Regions from separate parts of the Glutamicibacter sp. X7 genome, predicted to be linked through region 2. Evidence: riboswitches for the same ligand, from Rfam matches in the RefSeq annotation. Region 2 holds a riboswitch; each other region holds the start of a gene.
What was found. Region 2 has a riboswitch for S-adenosylmethionine ahead of ACYU0X_RS03190 (hypothetical protein). Riboswitches for the same ligand answer to the same signal wherever they lie in the genome.

Region 1 (4,436 bases), 1.2 Mb from region 2:
TGGCTCGACTTCCTTCGACGGCACCAGCTCGGCGGGGTCCTGGCCGATGACATGGGGCTGGGTAAAACCGTGCAGCTCCTCGCCGCCCTCGAACGGGCACGGATCCAGCATCCTGAGCAGCGTTACCTTGTCGTCGCTCCGACCTCCGTGGTGGGCAACTGGGCCAGCGAAGCGGCTCGCTTCACCCCGGAGCTACGCACGGCGACGGTCCTGAGCACCGCGAAGAAGCAACAGCGTCCACTGGCCGACACCGTCGGCGCGGCGCAACTCGTACTGACCAGCTACGCGATTTTCCGATTGGATTTCGAGCAGTTCGATGCGCTGGGCTTTGACGTGCTCATCCTGGACGAGGCCCAGCAGCTGAAGAACCACGTGTCCAAGGGCTATAAACAGGCCCGGCAGATGGCGGTGCCGACCAAGCTCGTGGTCACCGGCACGCCGATGGAGAATAACCTCACCGAATTATGGGCGCTGGCCTCACTGGCCGCGCCGGGACTGCTCGGTGGGTTGAAGGCCTTCAAGGACAATTACCTCAAGCCCATCACCGAAGGGGATGCAGGGAAACTGCAGCGGCTTAAACGCCGACTTCGGCCATTTATTATGCGCCGCACCAAGGAACAGGTGGTGCCCGAGCTGCCGCCGAAGACCGAACAGGTGCTCGAGGTTGAGCTCGATCCGGCACACCGGCGCGCCTACGATCGCCGATTCCAACGGGTCCGGCAAGAAGTCTTGGGATTGGTGCAGGATGATGTGGATTCCAACCGCTTTAAGATTCTGCAATCGCTCACCCTGCTCCGTCAGCTGGCTCTGGATCCTTCGCTCGTCGACGAAGGCGACGCGCCGAGCGCCAAACTCGATCTGCTGCGCGACCTGCTGGAGGATGGGGTGTCCGAGGGGCACAAGATCCTGGTGTTCAGCCAATTCACTGGTTTTCTATCGAAAGCACGAGCGGTGGCCGAAGAGCTGGGTATTGCGCACGGGTACCTCGACGGGTCGGTGTCCGGCACCAACCGAAAAACCCTGGTGGAAGGGTTTTCCGCCGGGGAATTCCCGGTGTTCTTCATTTCGCTCAAGTCCGGCGGGTTCGGCATCAACCTCACCGAGGCGGACTACTGCATATTGCTGGACCCTTGGTGGAATCCTGCCGCTGAAGCGCAGGCGATCGATCGTGCCCACCGCATCGGGCAGAACCGGCCGGTGTATGTCTACCGGTTGGTCTCGCAGAACACCATTGAATCCAAGGTGTTATCGCTCCAGGCCAAGAAGACCGAACTGTTCAACGACGTGCTCGGCGAGCAGCAGGACACGGCCGGTTCGAGCACGCTCTCGGCGCAGGACTTCCTCGAACTGGTTCAATGACAACCGCCGTGGACGACACCCCCGGAGGGGTTCGTCCACGGCGGCCTAGGACTATCTAATTGGTTCTACCGGGCGATATTCAGCGCGGTGTTCACCGGGGTCGGGTTCGACAGCAGATCGAGCACCGGGCAGTACCGATCCACGGTGCGCTGCAGCTCGGCATAACGCTCGTCGCTTTCCGGACCCGAAACGGTCACCTCGATCTCGATATCGCTGAAGCCCGGGCGCACCGCCTCATCGACGGCGAACAGGCCACGGACATCCAGGCGCCCGGTGGCGGTGATCTGCACATCGTCGACCTGCAGGCCCAACTGCTGGGCGTAGAGCCGGTACACCACCACCTGGCAGGAAATCAGGGCACCCAGCGCGTACTCCACGGGGCTGGCCGCCGCATCGTCGCCGCCGAGCGCAGCCGGTTCATCCACGATGAAGCTGTGCTTACCGGCACTGATCTTGCTGGCCACCGCACCGAACCCGGCACCCGATACGGCAAAGGTTAGCTTCGCGTGATTGGTGTTTTCGGCGATGCGTTCGCTCCAAGCCTCGCCGGCGGCTACCAGTCGTGCGGCACGGTCCTCGACGGTGGAGAGGTTACTGCTCATGGGGAAGATCCCCCTTTCCGGCGCAGACAAAGGCGCCATCGCTTACGATGCCGACGTTCGGCACCGTCGAATCGTCACCTGGGGCACCCCGCGCATGGCGCGAGAAGGGTTGCCGGTCGATCAGCCAGGGCTGCAAATGATCGACGCTCGTGATTCTGTGGCTCCATGCTCGCAGGTAGCAGGAGCCGTGGGTAGGGCCCAGTTCATGATTCGTCATCTGCCCCAAACAAACGGAGCGTGCCGGGCCACGACTCGCACGTGGCCGGCACGCTCCGGCGACGATGCTAGCTAGCCCGCGTCGCGGGCGGTGAGCCAGGCATCGAGTTTAGTGCGGCGGGTGGTTCAGCCACGTCGGACCAACCAGCCACCGGGGAACCGCTCCCGGTGCCGGGATAGGGTTCCTTCTTGCGCAGCGTCTTCGTTACTGCTTTACCGGTTCCCACGCACCGGTTCCCACGCTGCCTTCCAGGGCACCCTCGTGGAAACGGTCGAGGCGGAAAGCACGCAAAACCGGACTTGCTTCTCCGCTGACGATCTCCTCGGCCAGCAGCTCACCGAGGATCAAGCCCAGCGTGGCCCCGGAATGGGTGAAGAGGGTATGCAGCCCCTCGACCGAAGGTACCGGCCCAACGACCGGTTCACCGTCACCCGGGATGGGCTTGAGCCCGGCCCCGATACGCTGGGCGGTCAGTACCGGGTTTCCGGCCAGCACCTTTGAGGCTTCCTCGAGGAGACCCTGCACCGCCCGTTGCGGCACGGTGAAGCTACCATCCTCCTCGGCAACCACCATTTGCTCGGACCAGTCGGCGTCCAAGACAAGGCGGCCGTCGGGGGTGGGACGTACCGCGACGCGCGGGGTATTCAGCACGGTGCGCACCTGCAGATCCACCGGCTCCGTGAAGAGGACGAAGGCCGCCGGGGTAGCATCCGGCACGCTGATACCGAGGTCTGCGAGCTGGGCCGGGACCTCGCCACCGGTGGCAAGGACGACCTCATCGGCATCGATGGTGCGGCCATCGGCGAGGGTGACGCCCACGGCGCGCCCCTCGCGGACCGCGACCGTCGCGTGCCCGGCATTCTCGATGATCTGTGCTCCCTCAGCCACCGCCTCGGCGGCCAGCGCCGGCACGAAGTCTGGCAAGTTGACCCAGCCTTCGCCGGGATTGTAAATCGCGCCTTCTTCGGCAACCGCCGCAGCGTCAACATCGGGGGCGAAGTCGCTGATCTGCTCGCGGGTGATCCAGCGGGAGTCGTAGCCACCGGAACGCTCGAAGGCAAAGGTGTCGCGGAAGCTTTCACCCGGGGCGGCCCATTTCAGCGCTCCATTGAAGCGCAGATACTCGCGGCTTTCCGGGTGCCGGTTGCTCCAGGTGCGGTAGCGGTCCATGGCCAGCATGCGCAGGTAGTGGTATTCGGCGGAGCGGGCACCGGAGGAATTGAGCCAAGCAATGGAGCGGCTCGAGGCCCCGTCGGCCAGAGCACCGGAGGTGACCAGCGTGACCTTGGCACCGTCGCGTGCTAAGTGCATGGCGGTGGAGACGCCGAGGATACCGCCGCCAATAACGGCGACGTGCTTGACAGAGGAAGATGAGGACATGAGTGTGTACTTTCTTCAGAATTGGGGTGAATCTGTGGGCCCGACGATGCGGGGCTAGACGGTGGCCGTGTCCCGATGAATGGATTCGATCAAACGCAAGACCGCCAGGCTGTCGTTGGGGTCGACCGGGACCGGCCCCGTGCGGCGCAGGCAGGAGGCCAGCGCACGGTAGAACTGCGGGTAGTCTCCGGGCAGGGTTCGCACTTCACGGGTATCCTGCCCGGTGACCAGCTGGCCCCAGTGGGCTTCGGGTTTCTGACCGTACTCGGCTTGCGTGGGGCTCATGCCCGAGGCCAGCTGAGGTTCTTGTGGATCGAGTCCAAAGCTGGTGTAGGCGCCGCGCTGACCGGCCACTAGGAAGCGCGCTCCGGCCGCCGCGTTCAGGCTGCTCATGGTCAATCGGGATTCGGTGCCCGAGCTGTGCCGGAGCAGCACGTGCGCGTCCTCCTCGGCGGTGGCGTGCTCGGTCAGCGGTCTCAGGCTGGCTTGCACGTTATCTACCGGTCCGAAAAGCTCGATGGCCTGATCGATGAGGTGGGTTCCCAGATCGAAGAGGATGCCGCCGCCCTGCTGGGCGGTTAGCTCGGCCTTCCAGCTGCGCATGCCTTGGGGTTTGAACCATTCGAAGCGCGACTCGAAGGCGTGCACGGCGCCCAGCGTCTCTTCGGCCAGCAACTTCTTGACGGTGAGGAAGTCACCGTCCCAGCGCCGGTTTTGATAGACGGTGAGGGTCAGCCCGAGCTCGGCGGCCAGGGCGATGAGCTCTTCACCTTGGGCGCTGTGCACCACGAAGGGCTTGTCGATGACCACGTTCAGCCCACGCTCGAGTGCCGCACGGGCAATCTCAAAGTGGGTCGGTGGCGGGGTGCCAATCACCA
Region 2 (4,436 bases):
ATGGGGTTGCGCTGGCAACAACAATCGGCCGAGGCCATGGCCTTGCAGGGACAAACCTACGCGTTGGCCACGCAGCAACTCGAAAAAGTGGTCCAACAGGCCTCCAAGGGACGAAGCGGCAAACTCCGCGAAGACCTGGCCATCATCACCGACCTCGATGAGACCGCCATCGATAACAGCGCCCTGCTAGCGCGCGATCTAGAAAACTGCCACGACTACAGCACCTGGGACACCTGGGACCATTGGGAACGCGAAGGCGATCCCACGCTCATCCACGGGGCCCTGGACTTCTTTAAACGAGCCGACGAGCTCGGGGTGCACATCTACTACATTTCCGATCGGACCGAAGCGAACCTCGACGATACGTTGGCGGACCTGCAGCGCCTGGGCCTACCGCAGGCCGTTGAAGACCAGGTGCTGTTGCTCGGGCCTCCCAAGGAGGAACGACGCGCTGCGGTAGAGAGCGAGCACCGTGTGGTCATGCAACTGGGCGACACGATGCATGACTTCGACGCTGCCTATGCCGGAAGCGATCTGGAAACCCAGCATGAACTGGTGCAGCAGCAAGCCGACAAGTTCGGCCGGGAATGGTTCGTCTTACCGAACCCAACCTACGGCAGCTGGTCCAAGGCCACGCTCGAGAGCTGGGATGTGGAGCCAAGCGAAGGCCGGTGAGGTTAGACGGCGGTGGTCCCGAAGAGCAGACCAAGGCAGTAGGTGACCGCCGCCGCCCCCAACCCGATGCCGAGCTGACGCAAGCCGCGCTTGAGCGGAGAGGCGCCGGAGAGCAGCCCCACCACGCCGCCGGTACCAAGCAGCGCCAACCCGACGAGGACCAGCGAGAGCACGACCGCGCCGGTGCCCGACAGACCGAAGATATACGGCAGGATCGGGATGACGGCGCCGGAGGCGAAAAAGGCGAAGGAGGAAGCTGCCGCGCCCGGGGCCGAGCCAAGCTCCTCGTGCTCCTTCTCAAGTTCTTCGGCGCGAGCCTCTGGATGCAAGGAGAAGGAAGGGTTGCAGTCACAGGTAAAAAGGCCCATGCGTTCGGCAACTCGGTGCTCGGCATCTTCGTCGCTCATGCCGCGCGCCTTGTAGATCAGCACAAGCTCATTTGCATCGAGGTCCAGGTTCGGGGCCGCCGCGAGAGTGACCTGTGTGGGCCGCGAGGCGGTCAGCAGCTCGCGTTGCGACCGTACCGACACATACTCACCGGCTGCCATGGACAGCGCGCCGGCCAAAAGGCCCGCGATACCCGAGAACAGCACGAAACCAGAGGCCACGCCGGTGGCCCCGACGCCCATGACGAGGGCCAAGTTGGAGACCAAACCGTCGTTGGCCCCGAAAACCGCGGCCCGGAAATTGCCCGAGAGGCGTGCCCGTCCCGCCGTGGCTAGCGCCCTGATGACTTCCTCGTGTACCTGTTCGTCCGCCGCCATCTGTGCGGTGGCGTCGGCATCCTTTTCGTAGGGGGAGCTACTTTCCGCGCGCTGAGCCAAGGCCAGCACGAAGACCGACCCGAAGTGACGTGCCAACCAGCGCAGGAACATGCGGCGGGTCGACGGACGCACATGGCGTGCATGCTCGCCGAGTTTGGTCCGCCAATAGGCCTCATGCCGTTCTTCGGCCTCCGCGAGCCCCAGCAGGATCTGCCGTTCTTGCCCTGTGCGGCGTTCGGCCAGCTCTCGATAGATGGCGCCTTCGGCGATTTCATCGGCCAAATAGCGCCGCCAACGGCGGATCTGTGCCGAGGTGGGCTGTGCTGACGAGCTGTCGCTACTCATGCGTTGTTGCTCCTGGGGCAAAGCCGGGCTGCTACGCCCGGCGAAGGCGAACTTCTCAGCTCCCCACACTAGCCAGCGAAGCGGGACTGGGGAATTTGGCAAGACTAAATACGCGCAGCCGGCCTCCGCGGGCTCCACGCGCGGCGGTGCGGATCAACAATTGCTGTGTTTCGGCGTCGAAGCGTGGCCGATCGACCGCGCGCGAGAGCGTACCTAGCAGTTCGTCGGGATTGGCTATGCCCCATTCTTCCCAGCGGCCCTGTCTCCGGAATCGGACAACATTGGCATGGGTATCGATCAAGGGAAACACGGCGTCGGCCATGGGCGATCCTTCGCGCTTAAGCTCTTGCCCGTGGCAATGGCACACGGACCGCTTCCTCATCCGAACCACCCATGAACTTGGGGTTGGTGTGTGGCCAGTCGGAGCTTGGCGCCACATCTCGTGAAGCTACACGGCCGATATTACCGTACGGCGTGGCCTACCGAATTCTGTTACGGCAGATTCGGGGCATGGGCGTACAGTCCGGCGAAGCCGTCGAGCTGTTCTCGCAAGATGTCGATATGACCGGCATGGCGGGCTGTTTCGCCGAACATGTGAGTGACGAGGCGGGCCAGATTGGTGTGCCGGTGTGTGACCCACCAGGTTACTTCGGCCGCGGTGGTGGGCTCGAGCTCGTCGCAGGCGGCTTCGGCGAAAGCGATGGCGCGGCGGTAGCTTTCGCAGACCTCGCGCAGGGTCAGCTCCTTTGGGACGGTGAATTCTGCCTGTGGGTCGTCGCTGGCCAGCACCTGACGCATGTGTTCGTCCTGCGGAGTTCTGCCCAGGCATTCGCCGAAGTAGGCGTACTCCGTTGCCGTCAAATGATGCACGATCCCGATGATGCTACTTCCGGTGGCGGTCATTTCCTGCCGGGCGTGGGCCTCCGACAGGTCGGCGCATTTCCATAACACTGCTTCTCGCGCCTCGTTGAGGTACTCTCGAACGCGCTGCGCGCCTGGATCCTGACTAAGACTCATGGTCCACAGCCTAGGAAGATCTCCAGCAAAAGAACAGGGGCCGCGAACCAAGTGGTTCGCGGCCCCCTGCCGGTCAGCGGGTGCCCCGGCTAGCTGCGGCGCACGCCTTCCTCGGTCGAGCGACCGGACAAGCGTTCGCTCCAGTGTGCGAGAACCGAGTCATCGGTCGGCTTGGTGGCCAAGGAAACGACCACGTAAACGATGGCGGAAATGGCCAGGCCGTAGTAGATCGGTTCGTTGGCGTACACGCCTGCGAAGGGCGCTTCGGCCTGAATCTCGAGGTAGATCATGGTGCCAAGGGTCACCAGTGCCCCGGCGGCCATGGAGGAGGCCGCACCGATTCCGGTGCCGCGGCGCCAGATCAGTCCGCCGAGGATCGAGACCAGTAGACCGCCGACGAGGATGTCGTAGGCAATGGTCAACGCGGCCACCACGTCGGTAAAGACGATGGCCAGCAACATGATCAGCACGCCGAGCCCCAGCACCCAGTAACGGTTGGACTTCACGTCTTCTTCCGGGTTGCTCTCGTGATCCACCTGCACCGTGCGACCGAATAGGTTGGCCACGACAGGCAACACGTCGTTGCGAGCAACGGTTGCCGAGGCAATCAGGGCGCCGGAGGCGGTGGACATCATGGCAGCCAAGGCGGCGGCCAGCACGATGCCGCCCAGACCGATGGGCAGCAGGTCGCTGGCCACGGTACCGAAGACAACGTCCGGGTTGTCCTTCGCGGTTTCGGCCAGTCCCGGTAGCGCCACACGAGCGCCCATACCCACCATCGCGCCGGCGACGCCGTAGATGATGCAGTAGATTCCGGAGGTCAGCCCACCCCATTGGGCGACCTTGTCGGTACGGGCGGTGAAGACGCGCTGCCAGATGTCCTGGCCGATCAACATGCCAAGGCCATAGACGACGAAGTAGGTGATGATGGTCTGGGTGCCAATGCCGTCCCAGGTGAAGAACTCGGCTTCGAGGCGGTCGCGAATAGCTGAAAGTCCGCCGGCCGACGACAGCGTGAAGGGCAACATCAGGGCAAAGACACCAACGGTGGTGATGAAGAACTGGACCTGATCAGCCAGGGTAATCGACCACATGCCGCCAATGGTGGAGTAAATCAGCACAATGGCGCCGCCGATGAGGATCGCCAGCCAGCGGTCCCAACCGAAAATGACGGTGAAGACCGTGGCGTAGGCGCCGGTGGAGGTAGCGGCCAGCATCAGCGTGTAGCCGAGCATCACCACGCCAGAGCCGTTCGTGGCCGTCTTCGAGCCATAACGCAGGCTCAGCATCTGCGAAACGGTAAAGATCTTCAAACGCTGGATTTTTGGCGCGAAGAAAAGCGATAGGGCGGCCACGCCGATACCGATGGCCGCAACGAGCCAGGCACCGGAGAGGCCAAATTTGTAACCGAGTCCGACGCCGCCGACGGTGGAGGCGCCCCCGAGCACGAGGGCTGACATGGTGCCGGTGTAGAGCACGGGGCCGAGTCGACGGCCCGCGACGAGGAAGTCCGAATTGGAGTGCGTGCGGGTCTTGCCCCACCAGCCGAAGGCGAGCATCCCTAGGAGATAAATGATGACGATGGCGCCATTGACGATTTCCATCATGGTCCCTAACTTACGAGTGCGAGTGTGT
Region 3 (4,436 bases), 320 kb from region 2:
TGAATCTCCCACGGAGCAATCCACATCGGCAACCATGCCGCAATTGCGGCACACCACATGGTGATGGTTGTCGCCTACCCGCGCCTCATAACGTGCGCTGTGCCCATGAGGCTGAATTTTGCGTACCACGCCCAGCTCGGTGAGGAGCTTAAGGGAGTCATAGACAGCCTGATGAGACACCGTCGGGTACTGTTCACGCACCGCTGCGATCACCGTTTCGGTGTCCGCGTGCGGATGCGAGGTGACGGCAGAGAGCACCGCGACGCGTGGACGCGTCACGCGCAGGGATGCCGCCCGCAGTACCTCTTCGATTCCGACCATCTCAGTCACAGTCTCCAGCATGACGGCTTTTTTTGAATGAGTCAAGATAACGAAAGGTGTGTTGCAGGTTACGTAAACTTAACGCGCTCGGTACGGTTTCGTGGTCTCCAACGGGGGCTCGTGTTGCCGCATTAATCGGCGCCCCGTGCCGCGCACATTTTCGCGGAGTTGGCTTTGGTGCACCTAGCGCGAACGTAACCTGCCGTGCCTTGGTTTCACCGGGAGATCCTTCAGGTTGGGCCCGGTAGTGGTGAACGTAGTATTCCCCTGTGTTCCGGAGGGCACCAGTTCACCGTGGGCGGCAACCAGAAGACGCCAGTCTCGCGACAGCGCAGGTCCACGGGGGAGTGCGAGAACTAGGTGGCTCGCTGGTTGATCGGAGCAAGGCGCATGCACCGGTGTGGCCTGCCGCAGGGGCGATGTGCGCTGTATTAGTCGGTGTGGTTATCGACGCTGAGCAAATCCTGCAACATGTTGCGGTGCGCGCCGAAGTCGCCGTCGCGGCGCTGGTGCCCGGCCGCGGTGTCTAGGCGCAGATCCCGGATGACGCCGGCCGGAATGCCCGGTGCCTCGCGGCCCAGTACGATCACTCGGTCCGCTAACTGCAGGGCCTCGTCGACATCGTGGGTCACGAGCAACACTGTGGTGGGAATGGCCGCGTGAACCGCGCGCAACAGCTCCTGCAATTCGAGTCGAGTCAGCGCATCCAGAGCCCCGAAGGGTTCATCAAGGAGCAGCACGCCGGGGCGGCGGGCTAGGGCGCGAGCCAGCGAGACGCGTTGCGCAAGGCCGTCTGAGATTTCCTGCGGGTGCACGTCGGCTACCTGTGCCAGGCCGGTAATCTCGAGCAGTTCATCGATCAGGGTGGTGCCCTCGTTCTGGTCCAAACCCAGTGGCAGGCCGAGCTCGATATTTTCGCGAATCGAACGCCACGGCAGCAGTCTTGGTTCTTGGAAGGCGACCGAGCAGCGCTCGTCAATCCCGGCCACCGGCAAGTCGCCGATGAGCACCTGCCCGGAGCTTGGCGTATCTAGCCCGCTAGCTGCGCGCAACAAGGTGGATTTTCCGCATCCGCTTGGGCCCAGAATGGCCACCAGTTCACCGGCGGCGATCTCGAGGTTAAAGTCCTGCAGTACTCGGCGGGTTTCGCTGCGTGTGCTAAAGGTGCGTGCAAGCCGGCGGAAGCTCAGCGGCAGGGCAGTATTGGTTGAGGTGTGCGCGGGTGCGTAGGCAAGTGCCATGATCATCTCCATCGGTTCTGGCGGTAGCACCGTCCGCGACCAGTTCATGGGCGTGGTGGTTGCTGCGGCGTCGTCGAGCCAGATCTCTCGGCCGCTCGGGATGGTTCCGCAACAATCGAACCGCGTCGAATGAACCGAGGGCAAACCTTTCGTAACATGACGAATCTTCGAAAGATGGTGGCCGGACGCGAGAAATTCTGATTCTTCTTTTGATAAGTGTGGATTCGTTGATGAACTTGAAGGATCGACGAAGCGCCTTTCGTGGCCACCGGCCTACATCTCCTGAAGTATGACTGGCGTCACTACTACGGCTCGTTACTTTGTGACGCCCGGCTTGGGACGTGAAAGGACGTAACGCTACAAATGATTACGAACCCATCCAGAGCGGCCGAGAGATCTGGCTCGACGACGCCGCAGCAACCACCCGCGTGACGGGCCGGTGCTACCGCCAGATCCGATGGAAAGAAATGAGGATTTTTCCAGTGTCTTTCGACAACGCCAACATGGACTTCAACGCATTGAGTGACCCCGCCGGGGCTTCGGCCCGTAATCTAGATGACCACGTAGAGCCGGTGGCCGTGCGCCAACTGTTAAAGGTCACTCCCGGGCCGTGCGCGGATGAGCAGTACGAACGCCTGGCTGCGATTTTTCGTCCGGTGTTCGCGCAAATCGCTGACGGAACCAATGAACGCGAGCAGCTTCGTCAGCTTCCCTTTGAACAGGTCGGCTGGCTCAATCGCGAGCGTTTTGGGGCGTTGCGGTTACCGGTCGAAGCCGGTGGCCACGGGGCACGGCTTTCGGATGTATTTCGCTTGTTGATCGAGTTGGCTGAGGCGGATTCCCACATTGCTCAACTGTGGCGGGCGCATATTGCCTTCACCGAGCATGTGCTCCGGCTTGAGGACGAGGCACTGCGTAAAAAGTGGATCGCGCGCATTGCGTCCGGACATATCGTCGGTAACGCCTACACCGAAAAGGGCGGCAATCCGCTCGGGACACTGAATACGGCCGTCAGTGAGGTCAATGGCCGCTGGGTCGTTAACGGCGAAAAGTACTATTGCACCGGCACCATTTTCGCGGATTGGACCACCGTCGCGGTCAGCCACCCGCAGCGCCCGGGGCGTCACATTGCCGTGGTTTCCACCCAGCACAGCGGCGTTAAAATCATCGATGACTGGGACGGGTTCGGCCAGCAACTGACCGGCACCGGCACCACCGAATTCAGCAATGTCCCGGTAGATAGCTTCATGCCCGAAGACCCCATCGATCCGGAAGCCGCGATCTTCCAGCTCGTGCTGCTTGCGGTCCAGGCAGGTATCGGCCGGTCGGCGCTGAACGACATGCGCCTGGCGGTTCAGTCGCGTACCCGCAGCTTCTCCACCGGCACCGGCGTGCCGGTGCATCAGGAACCACAGGTATTGCAATTGGTCGGGGAGGTCTCCGGTGCGGTGTTCGCCAGCGATGCGGTGGTGATGGGGGCCGTTTTGGAGGTTGAAGCCGCGCTGGCCGACAGCAACCTCAATGACCACGAGCGTTTCGCCGTGTGTGAGCTGGCCGCCAACCGCGCGCAGAGCGTAGTGCAGCCCATGGTTATCGCTGCCACCAATAAGCTTTTCGACGGGCTGGGGGCTTCGGCCACCCGAGCGTCCTTTAACTTCGACCGGCACTGGCGCAATGCGCGCACCATCGCCACCCACAATCCTGCGGTCTACAAGTCACGTATCGTTGGCGACTACGAAATCAACGGTGTGCAACCCAAGCGCCTGTCGGTAACCGGCGAGGTGACCTCAACGTCTCATACCAACACCACTGGCGGATTCTAGAGGCGGCTGGCTTCCCATGCGCCGGAACTGACGCGGAACTCTGACCAAACTCGTCGCGATGAACTGTCCCGTGCCTCGGCCCGGGACAGCGATCGATGACACGCTCGATCATCCCCGTGGACACAAAGAGCGCTGGCCCCAGACAGAAGTCTGGGGCCAGCGACTTTTTGAAGCTACGTGCTGCCGTTACTTGCCTTCGGTAATCGGGCCAAGCACCGGATCGTCGGCGTATGCCTCGGTGACGTTCTCCTTGGTTACGATCTGCGGATCCAGCAGATTCGCCGGAACGGTCTTCGAGCCGTTATCGAAGGACTCTGCATCGGTGACCTTTGGCTCTTCACCAGCCTGTAGTGCCTTGACCATATCGATCGCCTCGGCCACCAGGTTGCGGGTGTCCTTGTTGATCGTGGAGTACTGCTCCCCGGCCATGATCGACTTCACCGATTCGACCTCGGAGTCCTGACCGGTGACCACCGGAAGATCCTTACCGGCAGCCTTGACCGAGGTCAGCACGGCGCGGGCCAGGGTGTCATTCGGGGAGAGCACACCATCGAGGTCTTCCTTGCCGTAGTTACCGGTCAAGATGGTGTCCATGCGCTTCTGCGCATTTTCGGACTTCCAGCCCTGGGTTACGGCCTGCTCGAAGGACTTCTGCCCGGAGAGTACCTTCAGGGTTCCGTCGTCGATCTTCGGCTTCAGCACGCTCATGGCTCCGTTGAAGAAGTCATCGGCGTTGGCATCATCCGGGGAACCGGCGAAGAGCTCGATGTTGTAGGGAGCCTTGCCCTTCTTCTCGAGCCCCTCGAGCAGTGCCTTGCCCTGCAGCTCGCCGACCTGGAAGTTATCGTAGGCCACGTAGTAGTCCACGTTCTCCGTGTTGGTCACCAGACGGTCGTAGGCGATCACGGTCGCCCCGGCTTCCTTGGCGGCGGCCAACTGGGTGCCCAGCTGCGAGCCGTCGATGGCGCCGACGATGATGACCTTGGCGCCGTTGGTGACCATGGCGCTGATCTGATTCTGCTGTTCGGCGACGCCGCCGTTGGCGAACTGC
Region 4 (4,436 bases), 360 kb from region 2:
TGGCGATCATTGTGGTCTCAGCGCTCGTGCGCGGTAGCTATCACATCTATCAGGGCGTCGGACCGTTCCTCGGCAATTTCGTCATGGGACTGGTCTTCGGCTGGATTTATCAGCGTTATGGCCGGGTAATGCCACTAGTGATAGCCCATTTCCTCTTAGATGCGGTGGGCTTTGTCGGGTTTATGCTCATTGGCCCGGCCATCGGCATCGGAAATTAGGAGATGGATCATGGACATCAGAATTGTTGCCGCCACCGAAGAACACGGTACCGCCCTGATTTCATTGTGGGAGGAGGCCGAGCTATTGCGACCCTGGAATGATGCTCGAGCAGATATCAGCCGCGCTATCACTGGGCCCTCGTCGGATCTGCTCCTCGGGATGGTCAACGGGCAGCTGGGCGCTTCGGTGATGGTAGGCCACGACGGGCACCGTGGGTGGCTTTATTATCTTGCGGTAGCTCAGAGTGCGCGACGTCGAGGCTTCGGGCGTGCAATGGTGCAGGCGGGGACGAGTTGGCTTGAGCAGCGAGGAGTACCCAAGGTCCAATTGATGGTGCGCGATGGCAATGAGCAGGCCCGTGACTTCTATCGGGCCTTGGGTTTTGAAAGACAACGCGTCGAGGTGCTGGGAATGGTTCTTCCGCAGACGCAGGATGCATTGTCTTAAAACGTGGAGGTCGGCACACCCCAATTGGTATGCCGACCACACACTGCAAAGTTCTAAAGAACCACGGTGCCATTCGGAGTTTCGAAGGTAACCGACATGATGCCAGGAGTCCCGTTCGGCGCCTGGTAATTCATGATGACGTCGCCTAGGACTACCTCACGCGGTTGTCCAAGCCATTCGAGTACCCGATCACGTGATCCGGCGATTGAGATCTGCGAAATCGAACCGCGCGGTTCTAGCGCGCGTGAGGGGTGCAATTCCTCTGTGCCCTCGTCCCAGCGAATTAGGTAGGGGACCTGCGGATCGGCGATGAGTCCCTTGATGCCGATCTGGCGCCAGGTCAGCTCACGGCCATCTGGGAACTTGCGGTTACCCGGCACGGACTCACGACCCAGCCGTTGCTCGGCGTCCGAGAGGTCATCGAGTGAGACAACCCAGCCCATCCAGCCGCCGCCGGCCTCGGAGCGGGCCCGCACCGCTTGGCCGAAGGGGGCCTTGTCACTGGCCGGGTGATTCAGTACCTCGACAACTTCGAGGTACTGATTGTTCGTTAGCGGAAAAATTACGTTGCGAGTTCCGAATCGTGGATGCACGCCACCTTTGACGAAATCCAATCCCAAGGTCTTGGATACCCGCTCGGCAGTAGGCATCAGCCCATCTGGGCCACAAGCGTACGAAACGTGATCTAGCCTCATCATGGCTACATCATTGCACCATGTGATTCAAGTCTCGACTTAGGTTCACCTTAGTTGCGTTTGGGCCCGTCATTGAGCCTATTTGCTGGAGTAAACCGCAAGGCTCATCCTAAGTGCCGCCCTCGAGTTGGTTTGCTCGATCGCTGTGTAGCGATGTGAGGCATGGGGGATGGTGGTGTCTAGGTAAGCGCGTTGCATTCTGAAGGCGCGCGGTTTTCTGTCCAGAGTTTCCCGCCTCGGGGTCCTAGTCGAATATTCTTTGATCAAATTCCCTGATTACGTGATTGTGACCCACTGCGTCACGTCAATAAGTCTCAGATTGCAAAATTCTTCGACAGTCGGCAGACTTATAGCTAGGTCATGAGTTCCAGTGACAAGCCCCGGCTCGCTGGACGGCAACCCTCCAACCGCGGTGGGGTGCCCCGGGTGAAGACCTGGCCCTGCACGCAGATGCGTGCTCAGGACAAGCGCGGGTTACTCCCTGGAAGGCGCCACCGTGTGGTCTTCCATGCAGGTGTGTTTTCAGTGGTGTACCCCTAACTAGTTATGAACTAATTGGAGGAAAACCATGAGCCAAAATTGGTCCTTTGAAACTCGTCAGATCCACGCAGGACAGACACCCGACCCGGTGACCGGTGCACGTGCGCTACCGATCTACCAAACCACATCGTTCGTCTTCCCGAGTGCCGAGAGCGCCGCGGCACGATTCGCACTTCAAGAACTCGAGCCGATCTACACCCGCATCGGCAATCCAACGCAGGAAGCCGTCGAAAACCGCATCGCAGATCTCGAAGGCGGCGTGGGCGCACTGCTACTGTCCTCCGGGCAGGCGGCAACCAGTTTCGCTATTCTGAACCTCGCCGAAGCCGGCGATCACATCGTGGCCAGCCCCAGCCTTTACGGTGGTACGCAGAACCTGCTCAAGCACACCCTGAAGCGTCTGGGCATTGAGGTTACCTTCGTGGCCGATCCGGACAATCTCGAGGCATGGCGCGAGGCCGTGCGTCCAAACACCAAGGCCTTCTTCGGTGAGGTAGTCTCCAACCCGCGCCAGGACGTGCTGGACATCGAAGGTGTGGCCGCCGTGGCCCATGAAGCCGGTGTGCCGCTGCTCGTGGACAACACCCTAGCGACGCCGTACCTGGTCCGTCCGATCGAGTGGGGCGCCGATATTGTCATTCATTCGGCCACCAAGTACCTCGGCGGACATGGCACCGCCATCGCTGGCGTAATCGTTGACTCCGGGAATTTCGACTTCGCTAAGGACCCGGAACGATTCCCGGGCTTCAACACCCCGGATGAGTCCTACAACGGCTTGGTTTTCGCCCGTGACCTTGGCGTCAACGGCATTCTCGGGGCCAACTTGGCCTACATCCTCAAGGCCCGGGTCCAGCTCCTGCGTGACCTCGGTTCCGCGGTGGCACCTTTCAACGCGTTCCTGATCGCACAGGGACTTGAGACGTTGTCGTTGCGCGTGGAGCGCCACGTGGCCAATGCCAAGGCCGTGGCGGAATTCCTTGAACAGCACGAACTGGTCGAATCCGTCAGCTACGCAGGGCTACCTTCGTCGCCATGGTACGAGCGCGGGCAGAAGTACGCTCCGCAGGGTGTTGGGGCCATCGTGGCCTTCGAAGTGGCCGGTGGCACCGCCGCCGGGCAAGCCTTCGTCGATGGACTCAAGCTTCACTCCAACCTTGCCAACATCGGCGACGTGCGCTCGCTGGTGGTGCACCCCGACTCCACCACCCACGCGCAGCTCTCCGCCGAGGAACGTCTGGCCGCCGGTGTGCGTCCGGGCCTCGTGCGGTTGAGCGTGGGCATCGAAAATATCCAGGACATTCTGGCCGATCTCGAGCTCGGCTTCGCCGCCGTAGGTGAGCTCGGCTCGAAGGAATTGCAAGAGACACACTAAGGCATATGAGCATACCCGTGACTACCGAGCCGACGTATTCGGATCACCCGACCATCGACGGGAAGGACGGCATTGTGCGCCGCCTGTCCGTGGGTGAGCACCATTTTGAAACCGGCGGGTACCTGCCCGAGGTGGAACTGGCCTACGAAACCTTTGGCACGCTCAATGCCGAGGGCAGCAACGCGGTGCTGGTGCTGCATGCGCTGACCGGAGATGCACATGTGGCAACCGGGCATGCCGCACAGCCCGGCTGGTGGGCGGACTTCGTCGGTCCGGGGCTCACCGTGGATACGGATAAATATTTCGTGCTCAGCGTCAATATGCTCGGTGGGTGCAACGGTTCCACCGGGCCATCGAGCCACGACGCGCAGGGCCGTCCCTACGGGTCGCGCTTCCCGTTCACCACAATTCGCGATGCGGTGCACGTCGAGGCGAAACTCGCCGATGCACTGGGGATCGACGTGTTTCATGCGGTGATGGGTGGTTCCATGGGTGGAGCGCGCGCTCTGGAATGGGCCGTGCAGTATCCGGATCGGGTGAGGAATCTGGTGGTTATGGCTGCCACCGGTCAGTCCACTGCCGAACAGATCGCCTTCGCTCAGGTGCAAATCGAATCGATTCGGCAGGACCCATACTTCGCTCAAGGGGACTACTACGCAAATGCCGTAGGCCCCGATGCGGGTTTGGGTATCGCCCGCAAATTGGCCCACATTACGTACCGTTCCGAGGCGGAACTGGAACACCGCTTCGGGCGGACGGCGCAGGGCCAAGAACAACCACTGGGATCTGCAACCTGGCCACGCGGTCGCTACCAGGTGGAGAGCTACCTCGACCACCAGGCCGGCAAGCTGGTCAACCGTTTCGATGCGAACAGCTATGTGGTGCTCACCGAGGCGCTGATGAGCCACGATATCGCGCGTGGTTTCGATTCCTTCGAGGCGGCATTGGCCCGGCTCGCGGAGGTCAACGTGGTAATTGCGGCAGTGCGTAGCGATCGACTGTACTTCCCGGAACAGTCCGAACGGCTGGCCGCGGCACTGCCTGTGCCGAAGCCGGTGTACTACATCGACTCACCCATTGGCCACGATGGTTTCCTGACGGACGCCAAACAGCTGCACGGGGTGCTCAGCCATCTGGTTTTCGAGCAAGAGCCCTAAATATGG

Region 1: another riboswitch for S-adenosylmethionine. It lies ahead of ACYU0X_RS14630 (OsmC family protein); the one in region 2 lies ahead of ACYU0X_RS03190 (hypothetical protein).
Region 3: another riboswitch for S-adenosylmethionine. It lies ahead of ACYU0X_RS01625 (acyl-CoA dehydrogenase family protein); the one in region 2 lies ahead of ACYU0X_RS03190 (hypothetical protein).
Region 4: another riboswitch for S-adenosylmethionine. It lies ahead of ACYU0X_RS04840 (bifunctional o-acetylhomoserine/o-acetylserine sulfhydrylase); the one in region 2 lies ahead of ACYU0X_RS03190 (hypothetical protein).

The regions. Positions count from the first base shown of each region.
Region 1 is NZ_CM142678.1:3,066,394-3,070,829, reverse strand. It holds gene ACYU0X_RS14635 (SNF2-related protein) at 1-1,359, shown strand, start outside; gene ACYU0X_RS14630 (OsmC family protein) at 1,425-1,961, opposite strand; SAM riboswitch class IV at 1,995-2,116, opposite strand; gene ACYU0X_RS14625 (NAD(P)/FAD-dependent oxidoreductase) at 2,383-3,558, opposite strand; gene ACYU0X_RS14620 (Gfo/Idh/MocA family oxidoreductase) at 3,613-4,436, opposite strand, start outside.
Region 2 is NZ_CM142678.1:623,452-627,887, forward strand. It holds gene ACYU0X_RS03180 (5'-nucleotidase, lipoprotein e(P4) family) at 1-675, shown strand, start outside; gene ACYU0X_RS03185 (VIT1/CCC1 transporter family protein) at 678-1,784, opposite strand; gene ACYU0X_RS03190 (hypothetical protein) at 1,840-2,106, opposite strand; SAM riboswitch class IV at 2,122-2,232, opposite strand; gene ACYU0X_RS03195 (DinB family protein) at 2,277-2,801, opposite strand; gene ACYU0X_RS03200 (sodium:solute symporter family protein) at 2,891-4,405, opposite strand.
Region 3 is NZ_CM142678.1:307,971-312,406, forward strand. It holds gene ACYU0X_RS01615 (Fur family transcriptional regulator) at 1-321, opposite strand, end outside; gene ACYU0X_RS01620 (ABC transporter ATP-binding protein) at 753-1,562, opposite strand; SAM riboswitch class I at 1,568-1,669, opposite strand; SAM riboswitch class I at 1,935-2,026, shown strand; gene ACYU0X_RS01625 (acyl-CoA dehydrogenase family protein) at 2,045-3,385, shown strand; gene ACYU0X_RS01630 (substrate-binding domain-containing protein) at 3,572-4,436, opposite strand, start outside.
Region 4 is NZ_CM142678.1:983,006-987,441, forward strand. It holds gene ACYU0X_RS04825 (CPBP family intramembrane glutamic endopeptidase) at 1-218, shown strand, start outside; gene ACYU0X_RS04830 (GNAT family acetyltransferase) at 229-666, shown strand; gene ACYU0X_RS04835 (VOC family protein) at 720-1,364, opposite strand; SAM riboswitch class IV at 1,718-1,837, shown strand; gene ACYU0X_RS04840 (bifunctional o-acetylhomoserine/o-acetylserine sulfhydrylase) at 1,930-3,273, shown strand; gene metX (homoserine O-acetyltransferase MetX) at 3,279-4,430, shown strand.